Regions from separate parts of the Kosakonia oryzae genome, predicted to be linked through region 1. Evidence: predicted binding sites of a transcription regulator. Region 1 holds the regulator's gene; each other region holds the start of a gene.
The links. The regulator PhoB, encoded in region 1, activates phosphate uptake and scavenging genes when phosphate is short. The targets are predictions, from matches to a motif close to CTGTCATAAAACTGNCNNAT.

Region 1 (5,727 bases):
GGGCAACCGCCGGATGTTCTGTAGCGCCGCACAGCGGACAGGGCTGACCCGCCTGCAGACGTGCGCGATCGCTCTCCAGACTTTTGATGGTCTTTTCCAGCTCGCAGATGGTGGTGACTTCTGTCAGCAACTGGTTTTTTTCTTTATACAACGCGCGTTTTTGTTCCCGCTCTGCGTTGAGCTTTTCCTGCTCGGCTTGCAGATCCCGCAGGCTTTGCTGGCGCAGGCTCAGTTGTTTACGCAGCGGGGCGAAGCGGGCGTGCAGGGCGGCGAGCTGCTGGCGCAGAGGGCGATGTTGTGCGCACTGCGCCATCGCCGCAGCCGTCTCTTCCACCGTCAGTTCCAGCGTGGCTTCCGGCAGCGTTTGCAGTTTCTGCTGATGTGTCAGTACGCGCTGTTGCAGGCTTTGCCACTGCTTTTTCTCCTCTTCCAACTGGTTAAACAGCACGCGCCAGCCGGTCAGTTCGCTGTGCCAGCGCTGGAAGAGGGCATGTTCGTCCAGCCAGCTGGCAACCGTTTTTTGACTGCCGAGCAGAACGGCATGCTTCTCGACGGCGGTTGCGCGGATACGCGCGCGCTGTAGCAGGCTGGCATGTAAGCGAGTATTTACTTCTTCACTCTGGCTGCGGGTACGGGCCAGCGCTTTATGCTGCTCTTCAAGACGTTCCCACAGCGGGCGTAACTGCAAGGCTGGTTGCGCCAGGGCAAGCCGCGCTAGCTGTGGCTGTGCGGCGGTCAGCGCCTGCTGCGCCTGCACCTGCGCGGCTTGCGCCCGTCCGAGCGCGGCACGGAGTTCGGCTTCTCGGTTTAGCCATTGCGCCTGTGCCTGCGTGGTTTGTTGCCCGGCCAGCAGCGTTTTTTCTTGGTCAGTAAGCGCCTGCAAACCTGTATTCAGTTGCTGGCGCTGTTCATCATTGAGCAGTACCACGCCTTCCGCCTGCGCCTGTAGCTGTTCCAGCCGGGTTTTAGCCGCTTTATGTTTCTCAAACACCATCGCTGAAATCTGGCCATAGATTTCCGTGCCGGTCAGCTCTTCCAGCAGCTCGGCGCGTTCGCGCGGTTTGGCATTAAGGAACGCGGCAAACTGCCCCTGTGACAGCAGCATTGAGCGGGTAAAGCGGCCATAGTCCAGCCCGGTTAATGAGGCGGTGAGATCGAGTTTATCTTTGACTTTATCGGCGAGGATTTTGCCGTCGGCGCAGGCCGCCAGCTCTACGCGCGGCGCTTGCAGGTTGCCATCTGCCTGACCGCGCGCGCGGCTCTGGCTCCAGAAAGCGCGGTAAGCAATGCCTTTTACTTCAAATTCCACTTCCGCCAGGCACTCGGCGGTATCGCGGGTCATCAGATCGTTTTGCGATTGTGACAGGGTGCTAAGGCGCGGCGTTTCGTGGTACAGCGCCAGACAAATGGCGTCGAGCAGGGTGGTTTTTCCTGCGCCCGTCGCGCCGGTAATGGCGAACAAACCGTTGCTGGCGAACGGCTCTTCGGTAAAGTCGATTTTCCATTCGCCTTTCAGCGAGTTGAGGTTTTTTAACCGCAAACTGAGGATCTTCATGCCTCTTTCTCCGCATCCAGCGCCTGGCGCGCTTCACTGAACAAGGCTTGCAGGCGCGCCGTCTGCATCTCATCGATCTCTTCCTGCGCCAGGCGGCGGGCGAAGACCTCTTCAACTTTCAATTCACTGAGCGTTTCCCGCAACTCCCCGGCGAGGATCCGCTCCCGCTGTTCGCGGCTGCGACGCACCAGCAGTACTTCGACGGGCAAATCTTCGGTGACTTGCTGAATTTTACGTTGCATATCAGCCAGATATTCGTGGCTTTCAATTTCAATATCCAGCCAGACTGGCGTATTGGCGGGCGCATCGCGCCACTGTTCAAGCTGGCGGCAAATCCCGGAGAAATCGCCTTTGATCACCGCCAGCGGCTGCGTGGCCGGAACGTCGAGCGCGGTCACTTCCGCCAGCTTGCCGTCGCTGAACGTGACCAGATTGACGCTTTTACGCTTTCCGGTTTCATCAAAACTCAGCGCGATCGGTGAACCGCAGTAGCGAATGTGCTCCAGGCCGCCAATTTTCTGCGCGCGGTGAATATGCCCAAGCGCAATATAGTCGGCTGGCGGGAAATTCTCCGCCGGGAAGGCATCCAGCGTGCCGATATAGATGTCACGTACTGCGTCACTTTTGCTGGCGCCGACGGTGGTTAAATGGCCGCTGGCGATAATCGGCAGCGCCTGCTCGCCGCGCAGAATGCAGGCGGCGTCATACTGCTTCTGATAGTAATCGGTAATGGCCGCCAGCAGATGTTGCTGTTTTTCCTGCCCTGATAATCCGGCCTGGCTGATAACCATGTCGCGCGGGCGTAAAAACGGCACCGGACAGAAAACGGCGCCGGGCGTACCCTCCCGACGTTTGAGCCAGAATGGCGCAGCGCCGGCGCTGGCGACCACGGTGGTCTTCAGGTAAGCGAGGATCTCTTTCGATTCATTCAGCGTCGCCACGGAATCATGGTTGCCCGCCAGTACCACTAACTGGCAGCCGGTTTGCTGGAGTTTCACCACAAAGCGGTTATATAACTCGCGGGCATAACTGGGTGGGGAACCGGTATCAAAGATGTCGCCTGCGACAATAATGGCGTCCACCTGGTGTTGTTCTGCCGCATTCAGCAGCCAGTCGAGAAAGGCGTCATGTTCGGCAGCGCGGCTTTTACTGTAAAAGTTCTGACCCAAATGCCAGTCTGAAGTGTGAATAATGCGCATAGCAATTCCGTGGCGAAAATGGATAAACGCGATTATAACATTCAGGATGTTAGAGACATTAACTGCGTGAATATTCGCGCTGTCATAATGCTGCGGGCAGGGTCATCTGGTGGTCATGTTATTCATAAATCTGTCATAAAACTGACGCATAATGGCGCCGCTATACAAACTGACGACTTATACGAGAAAACAGGGCGAATTATGGCGAGACGAATTCTGGTCGTTGAAGATGAAGCACCGATCCGTGAAATGGTGTGCTTTGTGCTCGAGCAAAATGGATTTCAACCGGTAGAAGCTGAAGATTATGACAGTGCGGTGAACCAACTTAACGAACCCTGGCCAGACCTGGTTTTACTGGACTGGATGTTGCCTGGCGGTTCCGGTATTCAGTTTATTAAGCACCTGAAACGCGAGGCCATGACCCGTGATATTCCGGTGATGATGCTGACGGCGCGCGGCGAAGAGGAAGATCGCGTGCGCGGTCTGGAAACCGGTGCGGATGATTACATTACCAAACCCTTCTCACCGAAAGAGCTGGTTGCCCGTATTAAAGCGGTGATGCGCCGTATTTCACCGATGGCGGTGGAAGAAGTGATTGAAATGCAGGGACTTAGCCTTGATCCCTCTTCGCATCGCGTGATGACCGGCGAAAATCCGCTGGATATGGGGCCGACGGAGTTTAAACTCTTACACTTCTTTATGACCCACCCGGAACGCGTGTACAGCCGTGAACAACTGCTGAACCATGTCTGGGGAACCAATGTTTACGTCGAAGACAGAACGGTTGATGTCCATATTCGTCGCCTGCGCAAAGCGCTGGAACACAGCGGTCACGATCGTATGGTGCAAACGGTGCGCGGCACGGGATATCGTTTTTCGACCCGTTTCTGAAATTTGACAGGAGTGTGACGCGTGCTGGAACGGCTGTCATGGAAAAGGCTGGTGCTGGAGCTCCTCCTTTGTTGTCTACCCGCCTTTATACTCGGCGCGATTTTCGGTTACCTGCCCTGGTTTTTATTTGCCGCGGTAACCGGGCTGCTGATCTGGCATTTCTGGAATTTACTGCGCCTCTCCTGGTGGTTGTGGGTCGATAAAAGTATGACTCCACCGCCCGGCACAGGAAGCTGGGAGCCGCTGTTATACGGGCTGCACCAGATGCAGATGCGTAATAAAAAGCGGCGGCGCGAGCTGGGCAATCTCATCAAACGCTTTCGCAGCGGTGCGGAATCGCTGCCGGATGCGGTCATTCTCACCACCGAAGAAGGGTCGATTTTCTGGTGCAACGGCCTGGCGCAACAGCTGCTGGGGCTGCGCTGGCCGGATGATAACGGGCAGAACATCCTGAACCTGCTGCGCTACCCTGAATTCACGCAGTATCTTAAAAAACAAGAATTTACCCGACCACTGAATCTGGTGCTGAACAGCGGACGCCATCTGGAGATCCGCGTGATGCCTTACAGCGAACAGCAACTGCTGCTGGTGGCGCGCGATGTTACGCAGATGCACCAACTGGAAGGCGCGCGGCGTAACTTTTTCGCTAATGTCAGCCATGAGCTGCGCACGCCGTTGACAGTGCTGCAAGGTTACCTGGAGATGATGCAGGAGCAGACGCTGGAAGGCGCGCCGCGCGAAAAAGCGCTGCATACCATGCGTGAGCAGACATCGCGGATGGAAGGGCTGGTGCGCCAGTTGCTGACGTTGTCGAAAATTGAAGCTGCGCCGACGCTGCCGCCAAATGAGACCATCGATGTGCCGATGATGCTGCACCTGGTTGAACGGGAAGCGCAGACGCTCAGCCAAAAAAAGCACCATCTGGAGTTTGAAGTCGATAACGCCTTAAAAGTGCTCGGTAATGAGGAGCAATTGCGCAGCGCCATCTCCAATCTGGTCTATAACGCGGTGAATCATACGCCCGCCGGAACGCACATTATTGTGCGCTGGCAGCATGTGCCGCAGGGGGCGGAATTCAGCGTTGAGGATAATGGCCCGGGGATTGCTGCCGAACATATTCCGCGTCTGACCGAGCGTTTTTACCGCGTCGATAAAGCCCGTTCCCGACAAACCGGCGGTAGCGGCCTTGGGCTGGCGATCGTGAAACATGCCGTCAATCATCACGAAAGCCGTCTTGATATTGCGAGTACCCCCGGTAAAGGCACGCGCTTTAGCTTTGTTCTGCCGGAACGTCTGGTTGCCAAAACTCCTGCTGCCTGACGCCCCTGTCAGCTTATCTTTCCAGCGGCCTGTCAAAACAGGCCGCCATTTTCTGCTGTTTACCCACGATGAAACCTATTTTGTACGGGTGATGCTTTTTTGTTCGCATGATCAGCCATGTGTTTTTCTTATAAATGGAGTATTGGACTGGTTATTTGTCTTGATCCAGCATATCCATCTGGTTTTGCGATCCCATCTTGCCTTCAAACGTTATAAGCGTTTAAATTGCGCCCCTGACGTTGTCAGACCGACTATGTTTACGTGGTAAATCGAAAAACTATACTCCGCCACGTTGCATATGAAGCATTTCCCGCTGATTTTTCTCGGTTTATACGCGTTATTGTCCGGCAGGGAAGGCGAAAAATTCACCATTATTTACAACACCACATCCACAGGCAGTAAACTTATGACCTATCACTTAAAACCACGAGACATTGTTGCTCTGGGCTTTATGACCTTCGCCTTGTTCGTTGGCGCAGGGAATATCATTTTTCCGCCGATGGTCGGCTTGCAGGCGGGTGAACACGTCTGGATGGCGGCGTTTGGTTTTCTGATTACCGCCGTAGGCCTGCCGGTGCTGACCGTCGTCGCGCTGGCCAAAGTGGGTGGTGGTGTGGATAGCCTGAGTACGCCGATCGGTAAAGTCGCTGGCGTACTGCTGGCAACCGTTTGTTATCTGGCGGTAGGGCCGTTGTTCGCCACGCCGCGTACGGCGACCGTTTCGTTTGAGGTGGGGATTGCGCCGCTGACCGGCGATGGCGC
Region 2 (5,727 bases), 1.2 Mb from region 1:
ATTTTTCGCCAGGCGCATGATCATAAATTTAGAGATAGCCAGTACGATAAAGGTGATCACAAACAGAATCAGACCCAACTCCATCAAGGCCGCAACATGCAGACCGGACTCCGCTTCAGCAAATTCGTTCGCCAGCGCAGAGGTAATACTGTTACCCGGCATAAACAGCGAAGCGCTGTCGAGTTGATAGGTGTTACCGATGATAAAGGTCACCGCCATGGTTTCACCCAGCGCGCGCCCCAGCCCCAACATCACGCCGCCAATCACCCCGTTTTTGGTAAATGGCAGCACAATGCGCCAGATAACTTCCCAGGTGGTGCAGCCAATGCCATACGCCGACTCTTTCATCATCACTGGCGTTTGTTCGAATACATCGCGCATTACTGCCGCAATGTAAGGAATAATCATAATGGCGAGAATAACCCCGGCCGCCAGGATCCCAATACCAAATGCCGGGCCAGAGAACAGCGCGCCAACAAACGGGATGTTAGAAAGCACGTTGCCCACCGGTTCCTGAAAGTAAGTCGCGAACAATGGAGCAAAAATAAACAGCCCCCACATGCCATACACGATACTTGGAATCGCAGCCAGTAATTCAATGGCGATACCCAGTGGACGCTTCAGCCAGTTCGGCGACAACTCTGTCAGAAACAGCGCAATACCAAAGCTCACCGGAACGGCGATCAGCAGAGCGATGACAGAGGTAACGATTGTCCCGTAAATGGGCACCAGCGCACCGTAAATATCATTGGGCGCATCCCACTCTTTGGTCCACAGGAATGAAAAACCAAACTTCTGAATGCTTGGCCATGAGGAGAAAATCAGCGACACGATGATGCCACTCAACAGCAATAGCACAATCAGCGCAGCCAGTCTTACCAGCGCGCTGAAAATCATGTCACCTTTTTTACCCGGAGGATTAAATGCCGGCTTGGTTGCAGCCATAAATTACTCTTCAGTTTAACGTCTTACGAATTTGCCCGGTGATGCTTACGCGGCCAGGCCTACAGAGGATCTGTAAGGCGGATGGTGTAAGCGCCATCCGCCATGTTCTAAAAAAACCCGTTGTTAGTACAGTGCTTTACCGCTGCTGTCTTTCACATTGGTTTTCCATGCAGCACGAACTTGTTCAACTACGCTATCCGGCAGGGTTGCGTAATCAAGGTCGTTAGCCTGTTTGCCGCCTTTTTTGTAGGCCCAGTCAAAGAATTTCAGGACTTCAGCGCCTTGCTCCGGCTTAGCCTGCACTTTGTGTATCAGGATAAAAGTGGTGGAGGTGATCGGCCATACGTCAGCACCTTTCTGGTTGGTCAGGTCCTGCGCGAAGGATTTGCTCCAGTCGATATTTTTAGCCGCGTTGGAGAAACTCTGCTCAGTCGGGCTTACAGCCTTACCATCCGCAGACAGCAGCTTGGTGTAGGTCAGGTTGTTCTGCTTAGCGTAAGCATATTCAACATAACCGATTGAACCCGGCAGACGCTGAACGAATGCCGCGACGCCATCATTGCCCTTGCCGCCAAGACCGGTCGGCCAGTTGACCGTAGAGCCAGAACCCACTTTGGATTTCCACTCTTCGTTCACTTTCGCCAGATAGCTGGTAAAGACGAATGAGGTACCGGAACCGTCAGCGCGACGAACGACGGCGATGTTCTGTGAAGGCAGTTTCAACCCAGGGTTGAGCTTAGCGATAGCGGCGTCATCCCATTTTTTGATTTTGCCCAGGTAGATGTCACCCAGGGTTTTACCGTCCAGCACCAGCTCACCGGATTTGATGCCCGGGACGTTGATAGCCAGCACGATACCGCCGATTACGGTCGGGAACTGGAACAGGCCTTCCTGAGCCAGTTTATCGTCACTCAGAGGGGCATCAGATGCACCGAAATCGACGGTTTTAGCAGTAATTTGTTTTACGCCACCAGAAGAACCAATACCCTGGTAGTTGACCATGATATTCATTTCTTTGTTGTAAGTATCAGCCCACTTGGCATACACCGGCGCCGGAAAAGTTGCGCCCGCACCAGTCAGGCTGGCTGCTGCATTAACAGCAAAAGCACTCAGAGAAAAGGTCGCGGCGACAACAGTTGCGACAGAGGTACGCATAACGTTCATAATGTCTCCTGCAAGGATCGTAAATCGTTGTTTAGTGGCTACGACGAGCAAAATAGGACACTTTGATGACAGTTATATGCAATCATTGTTACTGTTTGATGACAGCGGAAAAATATCGTTGCCGCATGATATAAAACAGATAAAAATCAGACTATTAATAAAAAATATCACGGTAAGATTTCAGTCATATTTTATTTTTGTGACAATGAAAAAGTAGTTGAAACAAACGAGAATTCATCAAATAAAGTCAAAAAAAGAGGTTGCCCACAGGCAACCTCTTTCGCATTTTATGTCAGGAAATGTTTACTCTACCGTTACTGATTTCGCCAGATTACGCGGCTGGTCAACGTCGGTGCCTTTAATCAGCGCAACGTGATAGGCCAGCAATTGCAGCGGCACGGTATAGAAAATCGGTGCAATCACCTCTTCGACGTGCGGCATATCAATAATGTGCATATTGTCGTTGCTGGTGAAACCCGCATCCTGATCGGCGAACACATACAGTACGCCGCCACGGGCACGCACTTCTTCGATGTTGGATTTCAGTTTTTCCAGCAGTTCGTTGTTAGGCGCAACGACAATCACCGGCATATCCGCATCAATCAGCGCCAGAGGGCCATGCTTCAGCTCGCCTGCCGCATAGGCTTCGGCGTGAATGTAGGAGATCTCTTTCAGTTTCAGCGCGCCTTCCAGCGCGATCGGATACTGATCGCCACGCCCGAGGAACAGCGCATGGTGCTTGTCAGAGAAATCCTCGGCCAGCGCTTCAATGCGTTTATCCTGCGACAGCATCTGTTCAATACGGCTCGGCAACGCCTGCAAACCGTGAACGATATCGTGCTCAATGGACGCATCCAGCCCTTTCAGGCGGCTCAATTTCGCTACCAGCATCAGCAGAACGGTAAGCTGAGTGGTGAACGCTTTCGTGGAAGCAACACCGATTTCAGTACCGGCTTTGGTCATCATTGCCAGATCGGATTCACGCACCAGCGAGGAGCCCGGCACGTTACAAATCGCCAGCGAACCCAAATAACCCAGCTCTTTGGACAAACGCAGCGCCGCCAGCGTATCCGCTGTTTCACCGGATTGCGACAGGGTGATCATCAGACTGTTACGACGCACAGCGGATTTGCGGTAGCGGAATTCAGAGGCGATTTCCACATCGCACGGCACACCGGCCAGCGCCTCAAACCAGTAACGGGAAACCATACCGGAGTTGTAAGAGGTGCCACAGGCAACGATCTGAATATGCTCAACTTGCGATAACAGCGCGTTGGCATTCGGACCCAGTTCGCTCAGATCCACTTCACCGTGGTTGATACGGCCGGTCAGCGTATTTTTAATCGCGTTCGGCTGTTCGTAGATCTCTTTTTGCATGTAGTGACGGTAGATACCTTTGTCGCCCGCGTCATATTGCAGGCTGGATTCGATATCAGGCCGTTTTACCTGTGCGCCGGATTTATCAAACACTGTCACGCTGCGGCGAGTCACTTCCGCAATATCCCCCTCTTCAAGGAAGATAAAGCGACGCGTTACCGGCAGTAACGCCAGTTGATCAGAGGCAATAAAGTTTTCACCCATGCCAAGACCAATGACCAGCGGGCTGCCAGAGCGTGCCGCCAGCAGAGTGCCGCTGTCACGGGTATCCATAATCACCGTGCCATAAGCGCCGCGTAATTGCGGGATAGCGCGCATAACCGCTTCACGCAGCGTGCCGCCCTGCTCAAGCTCCCAATGAACAAGATGCGCGATAACCTCGGTATCCGTTTCCGAAACAAATACATAACCACGCTCTTTTAACGCTTCCCGCAGCGGCTCGTAGTTTTCGATAATACCGTTATGTACAACCGCAATATGATCAGAAACATGCGGATGCGCGTTACCTTCTGACGGTTCACCGTGTGTTGCCCAACGGGTATGCGCAATACCGGTTCCACCATGCAGCGGGTGCTCTTCTGCGGCCTGGGCCAGCATCTGGACTTTACCAAGACGACGCAGGCGGGTCATATGCCCTTCTGCATCTACAACGGCCAGACCTGCTGAGTCATAGCCACGGTATTCCAGACGACGTAATCCCTCGAGAAGGATTTCTGCAACATCACGCTGCGCGACTGCGCCAACAATTCCACACATATTTTTCGATTCCGATTTAGGCGTTATGCCTTTTGTTGTCGGTCAACCTGTATCGCCCCGAGCCTTGTAGAGAGTGGGGTTATTTTTATAGGTACTGCCTGGCGGGCGGAGGAATTATCTTTCCCCTCACCCTGAAAACGTTATGGATTCATTGCCGGATAGCGCTGCGCTTACCCGGACTACTTCTTCTTAACCGGACGTATCCAGCCTTGTTTATTGATCTGCGGTACGCGGCTGATAACCAGTTCATTTTCCGCAACATTGCGCGTTACGGTGGTACCCGCGGCGATAGTCGCACCTTTGGCAACGGTAACCGGCGCCACCAGTTGCGTATCGGAACCAACAAACACATCATCGCCAATAATGGTTTTATGCTTGTTCGCGCCATCGTAATTACAGGTGATAACACCCGCGCCAACATTCACGTTGTCACCGATTTCCGCATCGCCCAGGTAAGTCAGATGGCCTGCTTTCGAGCCTTTACCCAGACGCGCTTTTTTCATTTCCACGAAGTTGCCCACGTGCGCACCGGCAAGCAGTTCTGCGCCAGGACGCAAACGCGCAAATGGCCCGATGGTGCAATCAGCTTCGAGGCGCGCATCTTCCACCACGCTGTAGGGGCTGATTTCGCAGTCGTCGCCGATGTCGCTGTTTTTCAACACGCAACCAGCGCCAATCTTCACGCGATCGCCCAGTTTTACGTTGCCTTCAATGATGACGTTAGCATCGATCTCAACATCCCGCCCATGCTCCAGCGTACCGCGCAGGTCAAAGCGCGCAGGATCGCGCAGCATAACACCAGCCAGCAGCAGCTTTTCGGCCTGTTCAGCCTGATACGCACGCTCCAGCCGGGATAGCTGAAGGCGGTTATTCACGCCTTCCACTTCGCTCAGGCGCTGCGGATGCACTGCGGTGATCTCACGGCCTTCATGCCAGGCAAGGCTGATGATATCCGTGATGTAATATTCACCCTGCGCATTATTGTTAGTCAGCTTGCTCAACCAGCGTTTCAGATCGCCGCCGTTAGCAATCAGAATGCCGGTGTTGATCTCCGTGATCTTACGCTGTTCTTCAGTGGCATCTTTCTGTTCAACAATGCCTGTCACCGCGCCGTTTTCACGCGTGATACGCCCGTAACCCGTCGGGTCGTCGAGCACCACCGTTAACAGACCGATGCCGCCCTGCGGTTTCGCATCGCGCAGACGCTGCAACGTCTCCAACGAAATCAGCGGCACATCGCCGTAGAGCATCAAAATATCTTCGTCATCGGCAAAGAACGGCGCAGCCTGCTGCATCGCATGGCCGGTGCCCAACTGTTCTACCTGCAGGACCCAGTTAAGCTTGCTCTCAGCGAGATGTTGTTTGAGCAAATCACCACCGTGTCCATAAACCAGATGAACATTATCGGCGCCGAGAAGATTAGCAGTATCAATGACATGCTGAACCATCGCTTTCCCTGCAAGGGTATGCAGCACTTTGGGAATA
Region 3 (5,727 bases), 1.5 Mb from region 1:
ATGTAGACCCAGTTGGCATTTTTCAGCCCGGGAGATTTGCAGAGGCTGGCGGCGACATCATTCAGTTCGTTGTTCGGGCTGGGGGCGGCATAACGTCCGTAGCTATCGCCATAAAAGCGGCGCACGACCGCCTCTTGATCGTCGAGCATTTCCCAGTACAGTTTCACCGCTTTTTGCGTGGAGCAATCGAAGCCGTCCCAACGGTTAATGTTTTGCCCATCTTCAAAAACAATATGATTCATTGCCGTAATGCGATCGTTAAGTCGAATCATTAGCAGCGGATTTACCGTGCTGCTAACGACTTTTTTGCCCTGCCCGTCAGCCGCATGGCTGCTTAACGTCACGGCCAGTAATGCTGGCAGAAGAAACTTGCCCGTTTTCATTTTCATTCCTTTGTCAGCGCAAATGGAGTAGCGCAATAGAGGTGTAGTGATGAAGTTATCGGCAGCAGGCAGGAAATATAAAGGTCTTAAAGGGGAGGCTGAAATTCACCAAAAATGATAGTAATGGATGAACCGAATAGTGTGATTCACCCATCAGGCAACGCCGCCAGCTTACTCTGCCAGCGCCTGCGCGCAGGCCCACGCGCTGGACCACGCCCACTGGAAGTTATAGCCACCCAGCCAGCCGGTGACATCCATCACCTCGCCGATAAAGTAAAGCCCTGGCACATTGCGGGCTTCCATCGTGCGGGAAGAGAGTTCGTGGGTATCAACGCCGCCCAGCGTCACTTCCGCAGTACGGTATCCTTCCGTGCCGTTCGGCTGAACGCGCCAGTGCGTGAGTAATTCGACCAGTGACTCCTGTTCGCGGCTGTTAAGCTGCCTCAGCGTGACATCCGGGATCTGTTCTAACTGCTGCAAACATTCGACCAGCCGTTTCGGTAACTGCATCGCCAGCGTGTTTTTCAGGCTTTGATTCGGGTGCGCTTCGCGCTGTTCATCCAGGAAGCTTGCCAGATCGCACTCCGGCAACAGATTAATGCTGACGAATTCGCCCGGCTGCCAGTAGCTGGAAATTTGCAGAACCGCCGGACCTGAAAGCCCGCGGTGAGTAAAGAGCAGATTTTCCCGGAAAACCGTACCGTCTTCAGCGGTAATCACCGAAGGCACCGACACGCCGGAGAGCGTCTGCATCTGCTCCAGCAGTGGCTTATGCAGAGTAAAAGGCACCAGACCGGCGCGTGTTGGCAGCACTTTCAGGCCGAATTGTTCGGCGATTTTGTAGCCAAATGGTGAGGCGCCAAGCCCCGGCATCGACAACCCGCCGGACGCAATGACCAGTTTCGCGGCCTGTACGCTGTCGCCATTCAATTGCAGCGTGTAACCCTGATCATCGCGCGTCACGCTCAGCACTTCGCTGCGCAGGCGCTGTGTGACATGGCCTTTTTCGCACTCGGCCACCAGCATATCGACAATCTGTTGCGCCGAATCGTCGCAGAAAAGTTGCCCTAACGTTTTCTCATGCCAGTCGATACCGTGCTTGCCGACCAGATCGATAAAATCCCACTGGGTATAGCGCGCGAGAGCAGATTTGCAAAAATGCGGGTTCTGGCTCAAATAGGCTGCGGGTTCGACGTAAAGATTAGTGAAATTGCAGCGACCGCCACCGGACATCAGGATCTTGCGCCCCGGTTTTTTGCCGTTATCCAGTAACAGCACACGACAGCCCGCCTGCCCGGCCAGCGCTGCACAGAACATGCCCGCCGCACCCGCGCCGATAACAATGGCATCAAACCTTTCCACACCTGCACCCTCATAAAAAAATCGTGGCGAATTGTAAAGAGTTCACGCTGGTCACACCAGCGCGGAGAGAGCGAAAAACAACATGGCATTGAAAAATATACGATAATTTCAAAGCTTCAGCGGAATGTAAGAAATAATGTCAAAAAAAATACATATTTCACTTTGCCGACACCGCTAATGTCCCTGATAATGCGCCGCGTTCATGACCTCAAAATGGCTTAACGTCTATGCTACATTTGTTTGCTGGCCTGGATCTTCATACCGGGTTATTACTCTTGCTTGCTCTGGTCTTTGTTCTGTTCTACGAAGCAATCAATGGCTTCCATGACACAGCAAACGCCGTGGCAACCGTAATTTATACACGTGCTATGCGTTCTCAGCTGGCGGTGGTGATGGCGGCGATATTTAACTTCTTCGGCGTTTTGCTGGGCGGGTTAAGCGTTGCCTATGCGATTGTGCATATGTTGCCAACCGATCTACTGCTGAATGTCAGCTCCGCGCACGGCCTGGCAATGGTCTTCTCCATGCTGCTGGCGGCGATTATCTGGAACCTTGGTACCTGGTATCTGGGTCTGCCAGCTTCCAGCTCCCACACCCTGATTGGCGCGATTATCGGTATTGGTTTAACCAATGCGCTGATGTCCGGCACTTCAGTCGTGGATGCCTTAAATATCCCGAAAGTGCTGGAGATCTTCGCCTCCCTCATTCTTTCACCGATTGTTGGGCTGGTGATCGCAGGCGGCCTGATATTTATCCTGCGCCGCTACTGGAGCAATACCAAAAAACGCGCGCGTATTCATATGACGCCAGCTGAACGCGAGAAGATCGACGGTAAGAAAAAGCCGCCGTTCTGGACGCGTATCGCCTTGATTCTTTCCGCTATCGGCGTGAGTTTCTCCCACGGCGCGAACGATGGCCAGAAAGGCATCGGCCTGATTATGCTGGTGCTGATTGGCGTTGCGCCCGCGGGCTTCGTGGTAAATATGAACGCATCAGGTTATGACATTACTCGTACGCGTGATGCCGTCAACAACGTGGAAACTTACTTCCAGCAACACCCAACGCTGCTGCAAAAAGCGACCGGCGTTGATCCGCTGATTCCGGCACCAGAAGAGGTGAACACGCAACCTGGCGAATTCCATTGCCATCCGGGTCGCGCAATTGTGGCGCTGGATCGGGCAAAAGTGATGCTGACTGGTATCGAAAACTACGAGCAGATTCCGCTGGAGCAGCGCGGCCAGCTGCGCCGTATTATGCTTTGCCTCTCCGATATTACGGATAAAGTGGCGAAGCAGCCGGATATCAGCGCCGACGACCAGCGTCTGCTGAAGAAACTGAAAGGCGATATGCTGAGCACAATTGAGTATGCGCCAATCTGGATCATCATGGCGGTAGCGCTGGCGTTAGGTATTGGCACAATGATCGGCTGGCGCCGCGTGGCGACCACCATCGGCGAGAAAATTGGTAAGAAAGGTATGACCTACGCCCAGGGAATGTCCGCGCAGATGACTGCGGCGGTGTCTATCGGGCTGGCCAGTTATACCGGGATGCCGGTTTCCACCACGCACGTGCTCTCTTCTTCCGTGGCCGGGACAATGATTGTCGACGGCGGCGGTTTGCAGCGCAAAACCGTGACCAATATTCTGATGGCCTGGATCTTCACTCTGCCAGCCTCGATTATTTTGTCCGGCGTGCTGTACTGGCTCTCGCTGCATCTGATTTAACGCAGCGAAGACGCAATAAAAAACGGGTCAGGAAACTGGCCCGTTTTTTTTTATTCTCAGATTAGCGCCGCGCTCAATGCCAAATCATCAGCGCAATCAGGCTGATGACCACCAGGCCACACAGCGAGCTGGTTAAAATAAACTGACGGCGAACGCGCTCACAGCGGCGGATGAATTCGTCATCATGGTGATCGCGATAGCGCTGGGCATAGATATACCAAACCAGACGCATCTGCTTACTGGGCTGGCCGTGCGCGGTAAAAAAGCCGCCGCCATCCACGTACTGATAGAGTAAGGGATCACAACCACGAAGTACCACTAACAGCGCGCGTAGCGATGAGTAATAACGCGCCATGTTAACCAAACACACCACACATAAAGCCCAAAACAGCGCAACAGTGTTGATCACCATATCCCCTCCCCAGCGATCGCCCGCGAAGAAAGACTCCGGAACGCTCGCGCCTGGATACCCAACCAAGTCTGACAACGAATAGTGTTACCAATCCCCGAACGGGAAGACAAGCACAGGCGGAGTCCCGCAATTGACCGCGTTTCCTTACGCGGATAACTGGGGGACGCCGTCTGTTTCCGTACGGTTTATTTATAGTGTAGGAGATCCGTTTATTTTTTTGCCACAAGCTTAATCACCATCAATGTATATAGCTGTAAATATTACTTAAGTGATTCGTGATCCAGGTTAATTGACGGTGCTATAAGAGCGTTATAAGGTAGAAATATCTACAAAAGATCCTTAAGGCCGGGCGCTACGCTCACGTGAAACGCAGGATGCGGGCGCAGTGCAACTGTATCAGGGGCATAGCCCCAATGGTCATCGACAACTTATGGAAGGAGTAACACTATGGCTTACACACATATCCTCATCGCAGTCGATCTCGCCCCCGAAAGCAAATTGTTGGTTGAGAAAGCAGTATCCATGGCGCGGCCATACAACGCGAAGGTTTCCCTGATTCATGTCGATGTAAACTACTCCGATCTTTATACCGGTCTTATCGACGTTAATCTCGGCGATATGCAAAAACGTATTTCCGATGAAACTCACCAGGCGCTGACCGAACTCTCCACAAACGCGGGTTATCCGATTACCGAAACTCTGAGCGGCAGCGGCGACCTGGGCCAGGTACTGGTTGATGCGATTAAAAAATACGATATGGATTTGGTGGTATGCGGCCATCACCAGGATTTCTGGAGCAAACTGATGTCCTCCGCGCGCCAGCTGATCAACACGGTTCACGTTGATATGCTGATTGTCCCGCTGCGGGATGAAGAAGAGGATTGATATTCCCGCTAACGATTAGCCGTTAGCCTGAACATAGCCCGGTACGCGCAACGCGACCGGGCTTTTTTATTCCCCGGAACCGGGATAGATATCGAAACGATGGCTTTTGGTCACCACCGCCGATTGCGTGGCAACACCGGCCAGCGGCGGCGCATAATCCGGGCGTTTCACCACTACGCGCTTGATGGCAAGCTTGCGCGCAGGCTCCAGCAAACCGTCGGCGTCGAGATCCGGGCCAACCAGCGACTGGAATACCCGCATCTCCTTCTTCACCAGCGCGCTCTTTTGCTTATGCGGGAACATCGGATCGAGATAAACCACCTGCGGGCGCGGCGTGATATCCGCCAGGCTCGTCAGACTGGAAGCGTGAATCAGTTGCAGCCGTTCGCGCAGCCACGGGCCGATTTCCGCATCCGCATAGCCGCGATGAAGACCATCCTCCAGCAGCGCAGCAACGACCGGATTACGCTCCAGCATCCGCACGCGGCAACCTACCGACGCCAGCACAAACGCATCGCGCCCCAGCCCTGCCGTGGCATCCACCACCTCCGGTAAATAGCTGCCTTTGATGCCAACCGCTTTAGCGACGGCTTCACCGCGACCACCGCCAAATTTACGCCGGTGCGCCATACCGCCCGCGACAAAATCGACAAAGATGCCGCCCAGTTTCGGCTCATCGCGCTTACGCAGTTCCAGATGCGTCGGCGTTAACACCAGCGCCATCAGGTTGTCGTCATCCGCCTCCAGCCCGAAGCGGGCCGCAAGAACAGATAAGGCGCCGTCTCCGGCGCCTGTTTCATCCAGCAAACAGATTTTCACTGCATCAGCCTTCGATACCGTAATGCTCAAGCATGGCGTCAATCTGCGGCTCGCGACCACGGAAGCGTTTGAACAGCTCCATCGGCTCTTCCGAGCCACCGCGGGTCAGGATGTTATCGAGGAACGACTGCCCGGTTTCGCG
Region 4 (5,727 bases), 220 kb from region 1:
GACGATATTGACCAGATTCGAGACAATCAGCGGCAGACTTGCCGTATCCGCAATGAACCCGGCCGCCACCACAAAGGCCAGCGTGGCGCGTTTGCTGAAACCCAGCGCCAGCAGCATGGCAATCACAATCGGCGTCAGGATCAGCGCCGCGCCATCATTGGCGAATAAGGCGGCCACCGCAGCACCAAGCAAGACAATATACGTGAACAGGAGCCGACCGCGTCCGTTTCCCCAGCGGGCAACATGTAACGCCGCCCATGCGAAAAAGCCGGATTCATCCAGCAACAGGCTGATAATAATGACGGCAATAAAGGTGGCCGTCGCATTCCACACGATATTCCATACCACCGGGATATCACTAAGGTGAATCACCCCGCAGACCATTGCCAGCCCGGCGCCAATCACCGCGCTCCAGCCAATACTCAACCCCTTCGGCTGCCAGATAACCAGCACCAGAGTGAGCAAAAAAATTGCCCCTGCCAGTAACATCGCTTACTCCATCACATATGAATTTATAAATGTGTTTAAGACATCAACACATGCCGGACGCTGCGGCTTTTAGCCTTTCGCGCGTCTCTTCTCGCAGACAGTTCCAGCTGGTATCGATGACGCCAGCGGCCCAGGCCGGAATATGCGGAGAGAGACGATAATGAACCCATTTCCCCTCTCGCCGGTCGATAACCAGGTTGTATTCGCGCAGGATAGCCATATGGCGGGAAATTTTGGGCTGCGATTCTCCCGTCGCCGCACAGAGATCGCAGACGCAAAGCTCTCCGGCTTCGCGAAGCAGCATCACAATTGACAGGCGGGTTTCATCGGCGAGCGTTTTGAAAAGCTGAACCGGATGTAGCATGCTGAGTCTCGATGGCGTTCATTTATATATATGCTAAAACATATATATTATGATTTAAAGCGCTACCTTGAAGTAAAGAGTCTGGCGCAGAAGAACGAAGCGTTTCGCTGCTGAGAAACCTGCGTCGCGCAGAATACGGCGGCATCTTCCCCGCCGCTTCAGCATCAGGTAGTTGCCCTTAGCGCTTTTCCGCCTCGCCACTGGCTGCCTCGCGCTTTAGCGCCAGGGTAAAACCGAAGGTATTGATCCCATTTACGCTGGTGGCAAACACATCGCCCTGATGCATATTCGCCACCGCGCGGACAATCGACAGCCCCAGCCCGTGGTGCGTATCGCTGCGGGTGCGGGAGGCATCCACACGATAGAAACGTTCAAACAGCCGCGCAAGATGGCTTTGCGCGATCTCCTCGCCGTTATTCGACACCGCGACATGCGCCTGTTCACCGACGTTTTGCAGCCGCACAATGATTGTGCTGTCCTGCGGCGCATGGCGGGCGCTGTTTTCCAGCAAATTCGCCAGCGAACGGTGGAACAGACGGCGGTCAATGGATGCCGTTACATCCCCCTCGACCTGCACCTGGAGATTCTTCTCGGCAAACGATGGCTCGACATACTCAAACGTTTTGTAAGCCTCTTCGCGCAGAGAAACCGTGGTGAGCTGGGTGGCGTGTTCGCCCGCCTGGGCATGGGATAAAAACAGCATATCGTTGACGATGGAGGTCATGCGCTCCAGCTCTTCGAGGTTGGACTCCAGCAGATCCTGTAACTCTTCTATGGAGCGTTGACGCGACAAGCCAAGCTGCGTCTGGCCAATCAGGTTGGTCAGCGGAGTACGCAGTTCGTGCGCCACATCGGCATTAAAGCTCTCCAGTTGGCGCCAGGCGATCTCCTGGCGCTCCAGCGCGCCGTTAAACGAGACCGCCAGCGTTTGTAGCTCGTCCGGCAAAGTGTGCGCCTGCAGACGCTGGCCGTGATTACCCGGCGCAAGCTGGTGCGCCTGTTCGCTCAAGGTATTCACCGGACGCATACCGAAACGGGCAATCAGATAGCCCAGCAGCGCAATCAGGAAGACACCGATACAGCTAACCAGCACCAGCGCGCAGGTAAATTCATACAGCGTGCCCATATAAGGTGTGGAATCGATCGCCACCACATAGCGCAACGCTGGGCGTTCGCCGCTCGCCGGGATTTCGCGGGAGTAGAGGAACAGCAGACAGGAGGCTTCCGTTTCGCCTGGCGCGGTGCTGAACCCGTTTTTCAACGAAGCCCACTCCACGCCTTTCGGCGGCGGGCCGCCCATATCAAAGCGGGGATCATCGGCCACCAGCCAGTACTTCACGCGCCCGCCTTCATAGGAGGAGAGCGTGTTAAATTTAGTGGTCAGGGTTTTCCAGCCGTCGATGGACTGACGGTTTTCCACCCACGGTGCCATCAGCGATTCGCGGAATAATAATTCGTTATGCATCTGGCTTTGCAGCGACTCATACAACGAGCTTCTGAGTACAACGCCAAAGGTGACGACGACAAACACATACGCCACGGCGAACATCAGCGCCATGCGTCCGGCAATCGAGTGTTTACACAAAGAGAGCGCGTTCAACTGGCTTTACTCTCCTGGCGGGTTTCCAGCACATACCCCATACCGCGCACCGTATGCAGCAGCTTAACGGGATAGGGATTATCGACTTTGGCGCGCAGGCGTTTAATCGCCACTTCGACCACATTGGCATCGCTGTCAAAGTTCATGTCCCAGACCTGTTCGGCGATCATCATTTTCGACAAGATTTCGCCCTGATGACGCGCCAGCAGGCTCAGCAGCGCGTACTCTTTGGCCGTCAGTTCCAGACGATCGCCGCCGCGCGTTACGCGCCGCGCCAGCAGATCGAGATGCAGATCGTGGATATGCAACTGGGTGATGTCCGCGCCGTCGCCAGGTCTGCGGCGCAGCAGAGCCTGAATGCGCGCTACCAGCTCGATCAGCGAAAAGGGTTTTGGCAGATAATCATCCGCGCCGTGGCGCAGCCCTTTTACCCGCTCCTCAACCGAGCCGCGCGCCGAGAGCATCAGCACAGGCGTCTGTTTACAGGCGCGCAGGCGCTCCAGAATCTGGTAACCGTCCATGCCGGGCAACATGATATCCAGCACAATCGCATCGTACTCGTACTCCAGCGCCAGGTGCAGCCCTTCGACGCCATTATCCACGACATCGAGAGTGAAACCCTGTTCGCTCAGCGCGCGATTAATATATGACGAGGTCTTTTCCTCGTCTTCGATGAGTAACAGCTTCAAAGGGGCGACTCCTTCAACGTTCCGGCACCTGCCGCAAACATATTCATAGCCGCAATGTTACCGCTGTTGGGCTGACATTTAGCTGACATTTTTTCACCGTTTTAGCGACAAAATGCAACCGGATGATTAACCACATATCGTGGCGTCAATTCTACGCTAGCCTTGATGGTACCGCCGCCATACGCCAGGCGGCATATGGTATTTACGGGCAAAGGTGCGGGTAAAGGTTTGCTGTGAGTCATAACCATAGCGCGTGGAAATAGTGATGATCGAATCTTCCGTGGTCAGCAACGCTTCAGCGGCGCTTTCCAGCTTCTTATTGCGGATATAAATCCCCAACGGCACCTGCATCACTTCCTGAAAAAGACGCTGTAAATGCCATTTTGAGTAACCGGCCCGCGTGGCAACATCGCGAATTCTGAGCGGACGGTCGAGGTTTTCATCGATCCACTGCTGGATCTCATGTACCACCATCTGTTGCATACCCATCGTGAAAGCCTCCTTCTTTAAGGAGCGTTCACCTTAACGCAGCCATACTGACTCAAAAGTGACGCGAAAATGATAATCCTGTCAGTTTTGTTACGCCTGCCGGGTAGTTTTTACGTCAGCTACCCTTAACTTCACCACAGTCGCTAACTTATGCCAGCAACTGTGGTTGGCTCAATCTTGCCGCTTCGTCGTAACGCGTATGATTGGGTCGTAAGAGAGCAGATACTGCTTTTTTATTTCTCCGATTCAAGATAATCAGTCAGAAAAGCCTGGGCGTTTCCTGCGGAGGAGTATGCTTTGCTGTAATATATTGGTATCGCTTTATTTTCGCCCGGCAGATTCAGTTCCCCCCACCCATTACTGTTAAAAAACAAGACGGTAAATTTTTTCCCATCAACCAGTGTGTAAACATATTTTTTTGCCCCCACATCATCCACGTTCATTACATGAATTTTTTTATTCCATGGATGATCAATATCTGTCACCTGCACAATTAATTTTTTCTCTTCCGGTTTACCATAACGCAGTGTCCACACAATGACGCCTTCAGCCCCTTCATAAGCCTTGACCCTTTCAGCCACTTCCGGTCGCACCACCTGATTTATCGTCGCCGTTTCCTCAGCGTGAACCAATCCGGGCATCGTAATCGCGACAGAGACGGCAACGGACAGTAAAAATTTTTTCATCGATAACCTCAAACCTGACATTATTAACATTAACTAAAAACAACCAATGTATTACCACCAAACCTTATCGTTATTTTATCCAACGAATATCAGCATTGATTTTCTGCATGATAAAATAAAGCTTGCACGCTGCTTGATCTAATAAAATATCCTTTTCGGGAAACCCTCAGGATAAACTCATCACTTACGCCTGATTTACTAACGTTATATTTGAGATCATTTATAACCTGCCAAACCCGCTGAGCTGACGCGCGAAGGCCGTTTCGCTCCCAGACATCAACCATCAGCATCTCATCAGAAACAACGTTGTTAACCCCATGATTAAAGAGATATTCCAGTAAGTACGACTGGGTTTTCCTCAGAGAGATAGGTTTCGCTGTACCATGAAGGCAGATGAGTTTTTTTGTTCTACAGTCATAAATCACACGCTTTTCGATAAGGAAGCCCATGACTGAAAGCGCTTTATTTTCCTCGTCTGGCATACCCCGCCTTAACATTTACCCAGATATCCGTATCGCACGACTTTATCGTCAAAATAAAAACAACGCGCCGTATATTATTCGTATGACAGATAACATTTATTCCCTGCATGTAAATATTATTAATATTCACAAAGCAGCGATCCCTGTTCAACTGCGGAGAGATAAAAACATGTTTATTTCATTAAGACAATAACAAAGCTTCAGCAACAATAACTAAAAACAATCCACTTTCGTAGAAATATTTAGCCAAATAAAAAACCGAGCCTGGAAATAAAAGACAGCCAGGCATTACGCACTATTAACATCCTGCCGATTTATTTTATTAAAACAAAAGTATTAACCTATGTTTTTATAAAATAAAAATATCAACTTCCAGGATTTTTTCCTGGGGTAAATAACAGATTGCTCGAATTTACTGCAGAAAAATAACGCTATCCAGCCAATTTTTTTGGTCACTCGCCTTTGCTGAAAATACAGGATTGACTGCCGCTTGCGGCATAATCCGCGCCATTCACCATGGTTTAATGATTACGCTATTCGAGTGCTCTCCGTCGCGGATTACATCCATCGCTATCGGGACATCCCTGTCCCTCATTCTGCGACGCCGTTGTCTGGTTTACGTGGCATCGCGTTTATTCAGAATCGTCACGTATTCACCAGCACACCGGAGGCGAGCTGCGGCGCATTTTCCCGCCGGGCATATTCGGTGCGGAAAACGCTCATCAGCGCCACCAGATTTCGGGACTGATCGCGCAAATGATCGACAGCCGAACTGGAGGCGCCCACCAGCGCGGCATTCTGCTGCGTCACCTGATCGAGTTGGGCAATCGCATCGTTCACCTGCGCAACGCCCAGCTCCTGTTCCTGGGTGGTCATGCCGATTTCGTTAATCATTTCCGCGACATGGTGTGACTGCTTAACCAGCTCG

Region 2: the regulator PhoB is predicted to act here: its motif matches at 2,162-2,181, upstream of pstS (phosphate ABC transporter substrate-binding protein PstS).
Region 3: the regulator PhoB is predicted to act here: its motif matches at 1,882-1,901, upstream of pitA (inorganic phosphate transporter PitA).
Region 4: the regulator PhoB is predicted to act here: its motif matches at 3,214-3,233, upstream of AWR26_RS18800 (heavy metal response regulator transcription factor).

Annotation. Positions count from the first base shown of each region.
Region 1 is NZ_CP014007.2:4,168,723-4,174,449, reverse strand. Features, by position in the region: gene sbcC (exonuclease subunit SbcC) at 1-1,555, opposite strand, end outside; gene sbcD (exonuclease subunit SbcD) at 1,552-2,754, opposite strand; gene phoB (phosphate response regulator transcription factor PhoB) at 2,956-3,645, shown strand; gene phoR (phosphate regulon sensor histidine kinase PhoR) at 3,667-4,965, shown strand; gene brnQ (branched-chain amino acid transporter carrier protein BrnQ) at 5,372-5,727, shown strand, end outside.
Region 2 is NZ_CP014007.2:5,398,135-5,403,861, reverse strand. Features, by position in the region: gene pstC (phosphate ABC transporter permease PstC) at 1-945, opposite strand, end outside; gene pstS (phosphate ABC transporter substrate-binding protein PstS) at 1,069-2,109, opposite strand; gene glmS (glutamine--fructose-6-phosphate transaminase (isomerizing)) at 2,413-4,242, opposite strand; gene glmU (bifunctional UDP-N-acetylglucosamine diphosphorylase/glucosamine-1-phosphate N-acetyltransferase GlmU) at 4,422-5,727, opposite strand, start outside.
Region 3 is NZ_CP014007.2:251,777-257,503, reverse strand. Features, by position in the region: gene AWR26_RS01155 (hypothetical protein) at 1-383, opposite strand, end outside; gene AWR26_RS01150 (BaiN/RdsA family NAD(P)/FAD-dependent oxidoreductase) at 555-1,745, opposite strand; gene pitA (inorganic phosphate transporter PitA) at 1,973-3,469, shown strand; gene uspB (universal stress protein UspB) at 3,543-3,878, opposite strand; gene uspA (universal stress protein UspA) at 4,329-4,766, shown strand; gene rsmJ (16S rRNA (guanine(1516)-N(2))-methyltransferase RsmJ) at 4,833-5,585, opposite strand; gene prlC (oligopeptidase A) at 5,590-5,727, opposite strand, start outside.
Region 4 is NZ_CP014007.2:3,949,825-3,955,551, forward strand. Features, by position in the region: gene AWR26_RS18785 (arsenic transporter) at 1-489, opposite strand, end outside; gene AWR26_RS18790 (metalloregulator ArsR/SmtB family transcription factor) at 533-853, opposite strand; gene AWR26_RS18795 (heavy metal sensor histidine kinase) at 1,032-2,438, opposite strand; gene AWR26_RS18800 (heavy metal response regulator transcription factor) at 2,450-3,142, opposite strand; gene AWR26_RS18805 (helix-turn-helix domain-containing protein) at 3,299-3,631, opposite strand; gene AWR26_RS18810 (hypothetical protein) at 3,865-4,317, opposite strand; gene AWR26_RS18815 (winged helix-turn-helix domain-containing protein) at 4,407-4,799, opposite strand; gene AWR26_RS18820 (methyl-accepting chemotaxis protein) at 5,445-5,727, opposite strand, start outside.